DNA from 3 places in the Abyssicoccus albus genome. Region 1 is predicted to be linked to each of the others. Evidence: riboswitches for the same ligand, from Rfam matches in the RefSeq annotation. Region 1 holds a riboswitch; each other region holds the start of a gene.
What was found. Region 1 has a riboswitch for thiamine pyrophosphate ahead of EDD62_RS05495 (thiamine phosphate synthase). Riboswitches for the same ligand answer to the same signal wherever they lie in the genome.
Positions count from the first base shown of each region.

Region 1 (3,221 bases):
GAGAGCAATTCTATGTATTACGATTGTCCTCATCCATTCGATGACTTCTTTAGCCCTTAAATCAGATGAATCGTTGAAAGTACTCATTCAATTCCTTCAACTATTTCTATTGTTCGCAACTCCTTCATTTATTATGTTATCTGAAGTCATTTTGTCTCATGCGTATCAAAACCATTTGCCTAAAAATTTTTTTAAGAAACGAATTCAATATATATTAATCCCTTATATTATATTTGGAATAATCGATAGTATACGATTTATTGCGATTGGGTATCATGACGATTTATTCGATTCGTTATGGACGAAGATCATTGAAGGAAAATGGCACGGTTGGTTTGTCATTGTCATATTTAAATATTATATAATCCACTATTTTTGTCATCAGTGGTTACGTAAAATCCCTATGTATATTCCTATCATTAGTACATTTATTATCTCAATGACACATTCAATTTTATTTTTTCACATTGATCAATATTATAATTTTTGGAAAGCAATTTACCCGTTCGAGTCGAAAACAATGCTATTGTGGTGGTTATTTTACTTTGTCTGTGCATATTACATTGGACAACATTATGAGTATTTCATGATGTTCATTCAACAATACTTAATTTGTATTATTTTATTACTCCTAATTGCAATGTTATGGATCACCCACAATTTCTACATTGAAGGTATTACAATTGTGACATCATATCGGTATGATAATATTATCTTTACGGTGTTAATATTTATGTTACTCATATTCAGTTTGAGAATGTTCAGCCATCGTACTTCATCAGGTCAATATAACATAATAAATCACTGTTTCAATTATATTAGTAATCGATCATATTATATTTATTTAAGCCATTTCATCTTGTTATACTTTATTCAAGAAATATTGAACCCGCTAATAGAGTGGCCTATACTATATGTTACCACTTTGTGTAGTATGACTATTATATCAACATTGCTATTGTATTCATTAATAGAAAAACTACCTTATAGTGAATTGATAATTGGAAAGAAGAAAAAGTCGTCTTAAACAGGTTAAGACGACTTTTAATGTTATATAATAATTTAAATTACTAGTTTCTATTTTTTATGTCCTATAAATTACTTATATTCAAACGTTAACATATCTTCCGCTTCATCGTAATCAACATGTAAGTCATGCCCTTTAAAAAACCACATATCACTCTCTTCGATAAAATAAGTTACACCGTTATGTTCTACAGACACTTCAATGTCGACAGCATCTTCAAATCCAAACGCTAAGCTCATCCCTTCTTGCACGGGACTATCTCCATATATTTGAGGGTAGAACCTTACCGTCTGTCCACTTTCAACTTGAACTTCATCTTTAAACCATTGTAATGCTCTATCTGTTATTTTAAATTCCATTGCAGTCACCTCTTCATTTCATTATATCTCATTTTTTTAATGTTTCTTAATATAATGCTTATTCAAACCTTAAGTTATATGAGTAAATTACAAGTACATAAAATTATATGAATCGATGGGTGGATGAATGATTAAATAATTAAATTAAAAATATATAGACACACAATTAACCAATTTAATGAGTTAACAAATATACTTTTTTCCTTTATACTATCATTACAAGAACAAATGACTAGAGGTGCTCATATCATGAGCTGAGATTAACATAATGGTTAGAACTCTTAGAACCTGATACAGTTTATACTGGCGTAGGAAAGTCACTGAAAATCGATTTAATCCATTCACTGACTAACACGTTAGTGGATGGTTTTTTATTTTAGTTAAATATATTTTTCTTTTTGGTTCAATACCTTTTTCTTTTTGATTTTTAGTTTATTATTTTCAAATAACCACGTTTCAGGTCATATAAGTAATTTATAAGGATGATGATATGTTTATTGTCATAACGGAAGGTAACGGGTTACCTACACATGAACTAAAGAGAATGAATGATGTCATTGATATGGTGGATTTCTTTATTATTCGTGAACAATTCACTAATGCGTTGATTCAATCATTATCATCATTCCCAAAAGATAAACTGATTATTCATTCTAATCGTGATGCTGCACAGGCACTGAATGTCGACAGATTACATTTAAAGGATCGACCGATTGATGCGTCACTCACTAGAGATTTTATATTGAGTCAATCAATCCACGATATCAATGGAATTCATCGTGCGCATAAAGCAGGATGCCAGTTTGTATTATATAGCCCAATTTTCATAACGTCATCGAAACCAGATGTAACGCCTAAAGGGATCAATGGACTAAAAGACATTATGGATCAGTCTCCCCTTGACGTCGTTTCACTCGGTGGAGTTAATTTAAATACGATTAAACAGTTAAAAGGTATTTCTCATCATATTGCAGTGAAATCCTTTATCTTTAATGCAACGCTAAAGGAGGTGGAATTACTCTATGAACGATACACACAATTATAAAGTTGCCATCATTGGTGCTGGAATCCTTGGGTTAGCGACTGCTTACGAGCTGACTAAACGAATAAATGGTGAGGATATTATAATATTTGATCAATCATCAGCTGGGCATGGTGCGACGAGAGCATCTGGTGGCATGCTCGGTGCACAAAATGAGTTCACTGAAGATACATCATACTTCAAAGCGGCTATCCAATCACGTGAAATGTATCCAGCATGGGTTGAAGAATTGTCAGCACAAACAGGTTTAACCATTGATATTCACCATAACGGTCTCACTAAAATTGCTTCAACGACTCATGAAGAAAATCTGTTACTAGAACAGTATAACTTTCTAAAACAATCTGACATTACGGTTAAAATAACTGACTGTTTGGAAGCACCGAATGCGATGCGTGCTATCCATATCCCAAAAGATGGCGCAGTCAATGTCCATCAATTAACGGATGCACTTGTCAAAGCGATTGAGCTCAATGGTGTAACTTTAAAAGAACATACAAAGGTTGAACAGATTGACCAGTTAACAGTATATACCGAAGATGCATCATATGATGTTGACCATATAACGCTCACAGTTGGAAGTTACGGAAAGACCCTATTAAAAAATTATGCCATGGATCAATATGATACAGTTTTTGGTGAGAGTGTATTAATCAGTCATCCAACATTGAACCTGGATAAAACATTATTCCATCAAGATGGTACTTATGTCGTCCCTAAAGGGAATGAAACCTACTTAATTGGTGCAACAAGTGTTTTAGATGATACAACATTCAATTCACAGCGTGTTCAA
Region 1 covers NZ_RKRK01000003.1:74,756-77,976, forward strand. Annotated here, with positions in the region: gene EDD62_RS05485 (acyltransferase family protein) at 1-1,027, shown strand, start outside; gene EDD62_RS05490 (HesB/YadR/YfhF family protein) at 1,099-1,386, opposite strand; TPP riboswitch at 1,611-1,718, shown strand; gene EDD62_RS05495 (thiamine phosphate synthase) at 1,877-2,431, shown strand; gene EDD62_RS05500 (NAD(P)/FAD-dependent oxidoreductase) at 2,409-3,221, shown strand, end outside.

Region 2 (3,221 bases), on a different contig from region 1:
CGCAATCCAAAAAGCGTGCGCCAATATTGGGTTAGAACCACATGAACTCGCAGTCATTACAGGAATAGGGTGTTCTGGAAGACTAAGTGGCTATATTAATTCATATGGATTCCATTCGATTCATGGACGAGCTCTTCCACTTGCTCAAGGTGTTAAAATGGCAAATAATGATTTGACCGTTGTCGCAAGCGGAGGAGATGGTGATGGATTCGCAATTGGTATGGGTCATACAATCCACGCATTGAAAAGAAATATTGATATTACGTATATCGTAATGGACAATCAAATTTACGGTTTAACTAAAGGGCAAACGTCACCAAGTAGTGCACACGGTTTTGTGACAAAGTCTACGCCTAAAGGTTCAATTGAGCCAAGTATCTCTCCATTACAACTTGCGATATCATCAGGTGCAACATTTGTTGCACAATCTGTATCTTCAGATATTAAAGAATTAACAAGTATTATCGAACAAGGGATGAATCATAAAGGATTTTCATTTATTAATGTATTTTCACCATGTGTAACATATAATAAAGTGAATACGTATGACTGGTTTAAAGAACATTTAACACATGTTAATGATATCGAATCATTTGATTATAAAGATAAATCTAAAGCAATGAATGCAATCATAGAACATGATGGACTGGTTAAAGGATTAATCTATCACAACAGTGAAGCAAAAAGTTATGCAGAACAAATTGATGGTTATTTGGATGAGTCGTTAGCAAAGAGAGATTTACAGTTAGATTCTGCTACATTTGATGATTTGATGAAAGAGTATATTTAATGATGTTGAATATTTATACCACAATAATTAATAACGATTATCATATCATTAATTACTAATGTGTTTTAAAGGAGGAAAGGTAAATACTATGAATGTAATGATGAGTATACAAATCATTCCGAAACCTAATGATCATGAAGATGTCATTGAATATGTAGATGAGGCAATCCGCATCATTGATGAGAGTGGATTAAATTATCGTGTTGGGCCATTAGAGACGACAATTGAAGGAACAATGTCACAATGCTTATCATTAATCGATAAGATGCATTCTAAAATGCAAGATATGGGATCAAAAAGTACGATGAGTCAAATTAAAATATATCAATCCGAGGCGCATCAAAGGATTACTGATTTAACCCATCAATATGATGAAAAAAATGGATAAAATGTCGAGTTAATTAATGATTTACTATTGATTTATTTATTGAGTTTAGTATTATTAATATAACAATTAAATAAGCACTAGGGGTGTATTATATTTATATAATACTGAGACGGTTGAATTCGGACCCTTTGAACCTGATCAAGAATAGACGCTTGCGTAGGGAAGTGACAATTATGTTAACGTATCGATATGATCATCAATATGTCCACTTCCTATGTCTATAGGGAGTGTTTTTTATTTGTTTAAAATATTATTTTATTTTTAAGGAGGATGTACAAATGAGTACAGAGTCGAAAGGTTTAAAGTTATCAGATATTTTAATTACAGTATTTATTGCGGTCATCTTCGCAATTATTTACAAAGTATGGTGGGGGTTTTATGGCATTGCTGAAGCAACGGGATTGAGAATTGAGCAATTAACATATGGTATGTGGTTTATTGCGGCAATTATTGCTTATTTACTTATCAAAAAACCTGGTGTTGCCTTACTCGCTGAATTTGCAGCAGGTGCAGGTGAAACAATCGTGATGGGTCAATTTCATATTCCTACTTTGATTTATGCATTCTTACAAGGATTAGCGTGTGAGCTTGTATTTATGTTATATCGCTATAATAGACATACTTTGTTCGTCAGTATGTTAGCCGGGGTAGCGGCTGCCATTGCATCATTTCCAATTGATTGGTACTACGGATATTTAAGTGAAGTTCAATTATGGAATGTAATTTTAATGTTAGTATTCAGAATCATTAGTGGTGCGATTTTAGCAGGTGGTCTAGCATATGTGATTGTAAAAGCTTTAGAGAAAACGGGCGTGACGAAATTATTAAGACCGAGTCAAAAAGAGGATTACGACGCATTATAATTAGGTGGTAAATATGGTCATATCTATAAAAAATTTAAGACTAAAGTTTTCAGGTGTAGAGAAAAAATTATTTGATGGATTAAATATTGATGTACATCAAGGAGAAAAAGTGTTAATGCTTGGACCGAGTGGATCCGGTAAGACGACATTATTACAAGTGATGAGTGGTATTATTCCTAGAAGTATTGATATCGCGCATAAAGCAGATGAATTAGTTATTGATGATTATGCATCGGTTGTATTTCAAAATCCAGATAGTCAATTTTGTATGCCAACGGTTGGAGAGGAACTCGCATTTATATTAGAAAATCGCTGTATACCTACAGAACAAATGGTATCAAAAATAGAAGATGTACTTCAAACGGTTCGTCTTGATGTGTCGTTAGATAAGTCAGTCGAAAATTTATCAGGAGGGATGAAGCAACGTCTTGCGATTGCTTCATCTTTATTACAGCAAGCTAATACTTGGTTTTTAGATGAGCCAACGTCGATGTTAGATCCAAATGCAACGAATCATTTGTGGGATGTAATTCAAGATATATGGCAAGATAAGACGGTTATTATCGTCGAACATAAAGTCGAACAAGTCTGGAATTATGTCGATCGTGTCATATTAATGAATTATGATGGAGAAGTGATTGCATCGAATACACCGAATCAAATTCTACTTCAATTTGAGGAGCAGCTTGAATCATTTGGTGTATGGTATCCAGGTGCGTGGAATAATCGTCCTGAAAAAATACAAAAAGCTCATAACCCTACTGACACGAAAGGAATACTATATGGTCACGATCTTATCGCTAAACGAGGAGATAAAACGTTATGGCAGTGTGATCGATTCGAATTTCACTCAGGTCAGTGGATTACATTAGAAGGAGATAATGGTACTGGAAAGTCAACTTTTTTTGAGATGTTAATGCAATTAATTCCATACGATGGAGATATTTATTACGATGACGAACAATTGCAATCGATTAAAATGGCAGCTCAGTCAATTTATTATGTTTATCAAAATCCAGAACTTCAATTTGTAATGAATACTGTATTTGAAGAGTTATACATTAATACATACAATGGTCAAAAAGAACAAGCAACAAAGCAGACAGAAGATATGCTAAAGTTATTAAAGTTAGATCATGTGAAGACATTACATCCTTATGAATTATCTGTCGGACAGAAA
Region 2 covers NZ_RKRK01000002.1:542,769-545,989, forward strand. Annotated here, with positions in the region: gene EDD62_RS02600 (2-oxoacid:ferredoxin oxidoreductase subunit beta) at 1-790, shown strand, start outside; gene EDD62_RS02605 (thiamine-binding protein) at 879-1,178, shown strand; TPP riboswitch at 1,248-1,358, shown strand; gene EDD62_RS02610 (ECF transporter S component) at 1,457-2,041, shown strand; gene EDD62_RS02615 (ABC transporter ATP-binding protein) at 2,055-3,221, shown strand, end outside.
Region 2: another riboswitch for thiamine pyrophosphate. It lies ahead of EDD62_RS02610 (ECF transporter S component); the one in region 1 lies ahead of EDD62_RS05495 (thiamine phosphate synthase).

Region 3 (3,221 bases), 200 kb from region 1:
TCTTCTCTTTACGAACAACAACTGTGTCTTCGATGATCTCAATATCACTATTTGCTAGTTTCAATCCCTCTAACATGTCACTTAAAACTGAAGTACGGTCTTTGATTAATTTTTTCATTGAAATCACTCCTTTTTATTATATATCTATATTGTACTCCTATTTTCAAATAATTAAAAAAGATATCATGGTTTTATAGACTTGTTCACAATATGTTCAATATCATTATGGTGCGCGTATTTCCAGTTTGCGCGCACCATATACTTGAAAACCACCAATTCCTTCATTATGGTGCGCGTATTTTCTATTTGCGCGCACCATATCCTTGAAAATCACCAATTCCTTCATTATGGTGCGCATATTTCCAATTTGCGCGCACCATATTTCAATCAGTGCCGATTTCTGTCATAATAAAATAAAAAGGAGTCTCACGATGTTCATCAACAACCAACTTAAGTCATTAAGATTATCTCAAACTTCATACCCAACACTACCTGATGAATACCCTTCTAATCCTTTCGACCTTTTCGAGCAGTGGTTAACAGATGCGGTCCACAAAGAAACCGAAGGGAATACGTTAGTTTTATCAACACAACACGACGGGACCGTCGATTCTCGTATCGTACTTTTGAAAGCGATCCATAATGAATCTCTCTTTATCGAGAGTCGAACGGCGCGTCGAAAGGTTGATCAACTTCGTCAACACAATCAAGTGGCTGTGAATTTTTATTGGCCGGTGACGGGTCGACAAGTGAGAATTCAAGGGATCGCTTCGTTTGAATATCCCGAACAAATCAATGACTATCTAGATGCTTCAACACGTGATGATTTAACTGTAGTCCAGATCAAACCAACGCGTTATGAATTTTATCAAAGTCTGACTGAAGGTGGGTTCAAACGGTTTGAATATACGAATCCAACAGATTGGACAATCCATACATTATAAAAGCCGAGGTCATAAACCTCGGCTTTTTTTCATCCTTTAGCAACAGGCCACTCTTCTAACGTTTCACACATCTCCCAGAACATATATTCATAATAACTCGTCTTCACAATGATCTCCTCAAGTTCAGCGAGTTCACGTTCAGGTTTCCCTGCTGTCAGTTGATCCATTAACTCAATGGCACTATTCGTCAATTCAGTAAAATCATCGCCTGAATACATCTCAATCCATTGAGCATAACGATTCCCTTCCACTGATTGTTCCGCTAAAGATTTTCCGATATAATTATAACTCCACGCACACGCTAACAACGCCGCCACGACATGCTCAGGACCACCCCGTTGAGCGTGATTCAACATATAACTCGTATACGCTGTATTCACCGCCGCAGCATCTGTTGCTTCTAACGTCTCTTCACTAATTCCGAATTCAAGCGCAAACTTTCGATGTAAATCCATCTCCATAAACAAAGTGCCATGCAGTAATTCACTAAACATCCCCATCGTCTTCAAATCACGCGCTTTACTACTCCCAATCGCCATTAACTTGGCATACTCAATTAAGTACACATAATCTTGCTTCAGCCAATGTTTAAACTTCTCCTCATCTAAAGATCCGTCACCTAATCCTTTGACGAAAGGATGTTCTAAGTACGATGACCAAATCGGTTCAACACGTTTCCAAATACGTTCAGTAAACATATACTTCTCCTCCTATAAAAAAATACCTATACACGTAGGTATAGGTATGAAGACCCACTTCCCTACGCTGGTGTTAATCAATCAGGTTCAAAGGGTCGGAACATATCCTCTCAGCACAATTGTGCACCCCTAGTGTATAGGTTGTATTTGATTTATGTACATTATAACATACATTTCATCATTTCATATTCACATATATAATATCATTCATTTGGGACCTATGATCGTGTGTCATCACTTTCAGTCTTCCTTGATCAGTTTCCACCGTATATTCATAGGAACCACCTTCGAATAAAATATTGACAACTTCTCCTTTAATTCCATGATTGTCATTTAACGATAACTCATGTGGCTTAAGAGGGATAATACCTTCTTCTTTAAAGTGTTGCGTCACTTCCTTATGCCAGTGCATTCCATTCACTTCAAAATGATTATCATTCCATTCACCATGGATTAAATTATGTCCACCAACAAATTCTGCGACAAATGAATTCACTGGATGATTATAAACTTCCTCAGGTGTTCCGACTTGTTCAATTCGTCCCGCATTCATGACAATCACTTTCGTTGCAAGACTTAATGCTTCTGACTGATCATGTGTCACATATAAAAATGATGTTCTTTCTTTATTAAATATTTCTTTTATTTGATAACGTAAGTCTCTCTTTAAATGTGCATCTAAACTACTTAGCGGCTCATCCATCAAAAGCAAGCCTGGCTTAGGAGCAATGGCTCTTGCAATGGACACCCTTTGTTGTTGTCCACCTGACAATTCATGAGGATATCTTTTATGGAAGTCACTTAATCCTACAAGCTTTAAGCAATGTTCGATGCGTTCCTTTCGTTGTGAATCATTCAATTTAGATGTAAATTGATGATTTTTCAAAGGATATTCCACATGCTTACTTACGTTCATATGAGGCCACAGTGCGAATTGTTGGAATACCATCGATAGATTTCGTTTATTCGGTGGTATCGTCTTATGAACACTTGCAACGACTTGTTCATCCATCATAATGTCACCATCACTCAACGGTTCAAAGCCTGCAATTAACTTTAATAATGTTGTCTTTCCACATCCTGATGGGCCAATGAGCACAACAAATTCATCATGATCAATCGTCACATTGATATCATGTAGCACCTGTGTTTGACCGTATTGTTTAGATACATTGATTAATTCCGTTTTCATTATGATAAATCCTTTCTCTTAAACATAGATTGTAATAATAGATACAATAGCCCACCAAGACATAACAAGATAATGACAATGACTGAAAATGCACTAGAGTATTGCTTATAACCTGCACTTTCAAAGCTAAAAATAACGACCCCTATCGTCTCACTACCACTTGCCCATAAAAGAGCACTCAATGTTAACTCAGTTAAAGCTGTAAACATCATTAATAGTAATCCACCAATCATACCTGAAGTGAGTAATGGTAAAAGGATATTTTTGAATCTTAACAAAATATTATTCCCTGATACACTTGCCGCATGTTCTAAGGAAATATGGATTTGTGAATATGTTGATATTGCACTACGCAATGGCAAAATCGTAAATCTTAAAATATAAGCG
Region 3 covers NZ_RKRK01000003.1:271,453-274,673, forward strand. Annotated here, with positions in the region: gene dhaK (dihydroxyacetone kinase subunit DhaK) at 1-118, opposite strand, end outside; gene EDD62_RS06535 (pyridoxamine 5'-phosphate oxidase family protein) at 432-944, shown strand; gene tenA (thiaminase II) at 974-1,642, opposite strand; TPP riboswitch at 1,685-1,783, opposite strand; gene EDD62_RS06545 (ABC transporter ATP-binding protein) at 1,821-2,834, opposite strand; gene EDD62_RS06550 (ABC transporter permease) at 2,834-3,221, opposite strand, start outside.
Region 3: another riboswitch for thiamine pyrophosphate. It lies ahead of tenA (thiaminase II); the one in region 1 lies ahead of EDD62_RS05495 (thiamine phosphate synthase).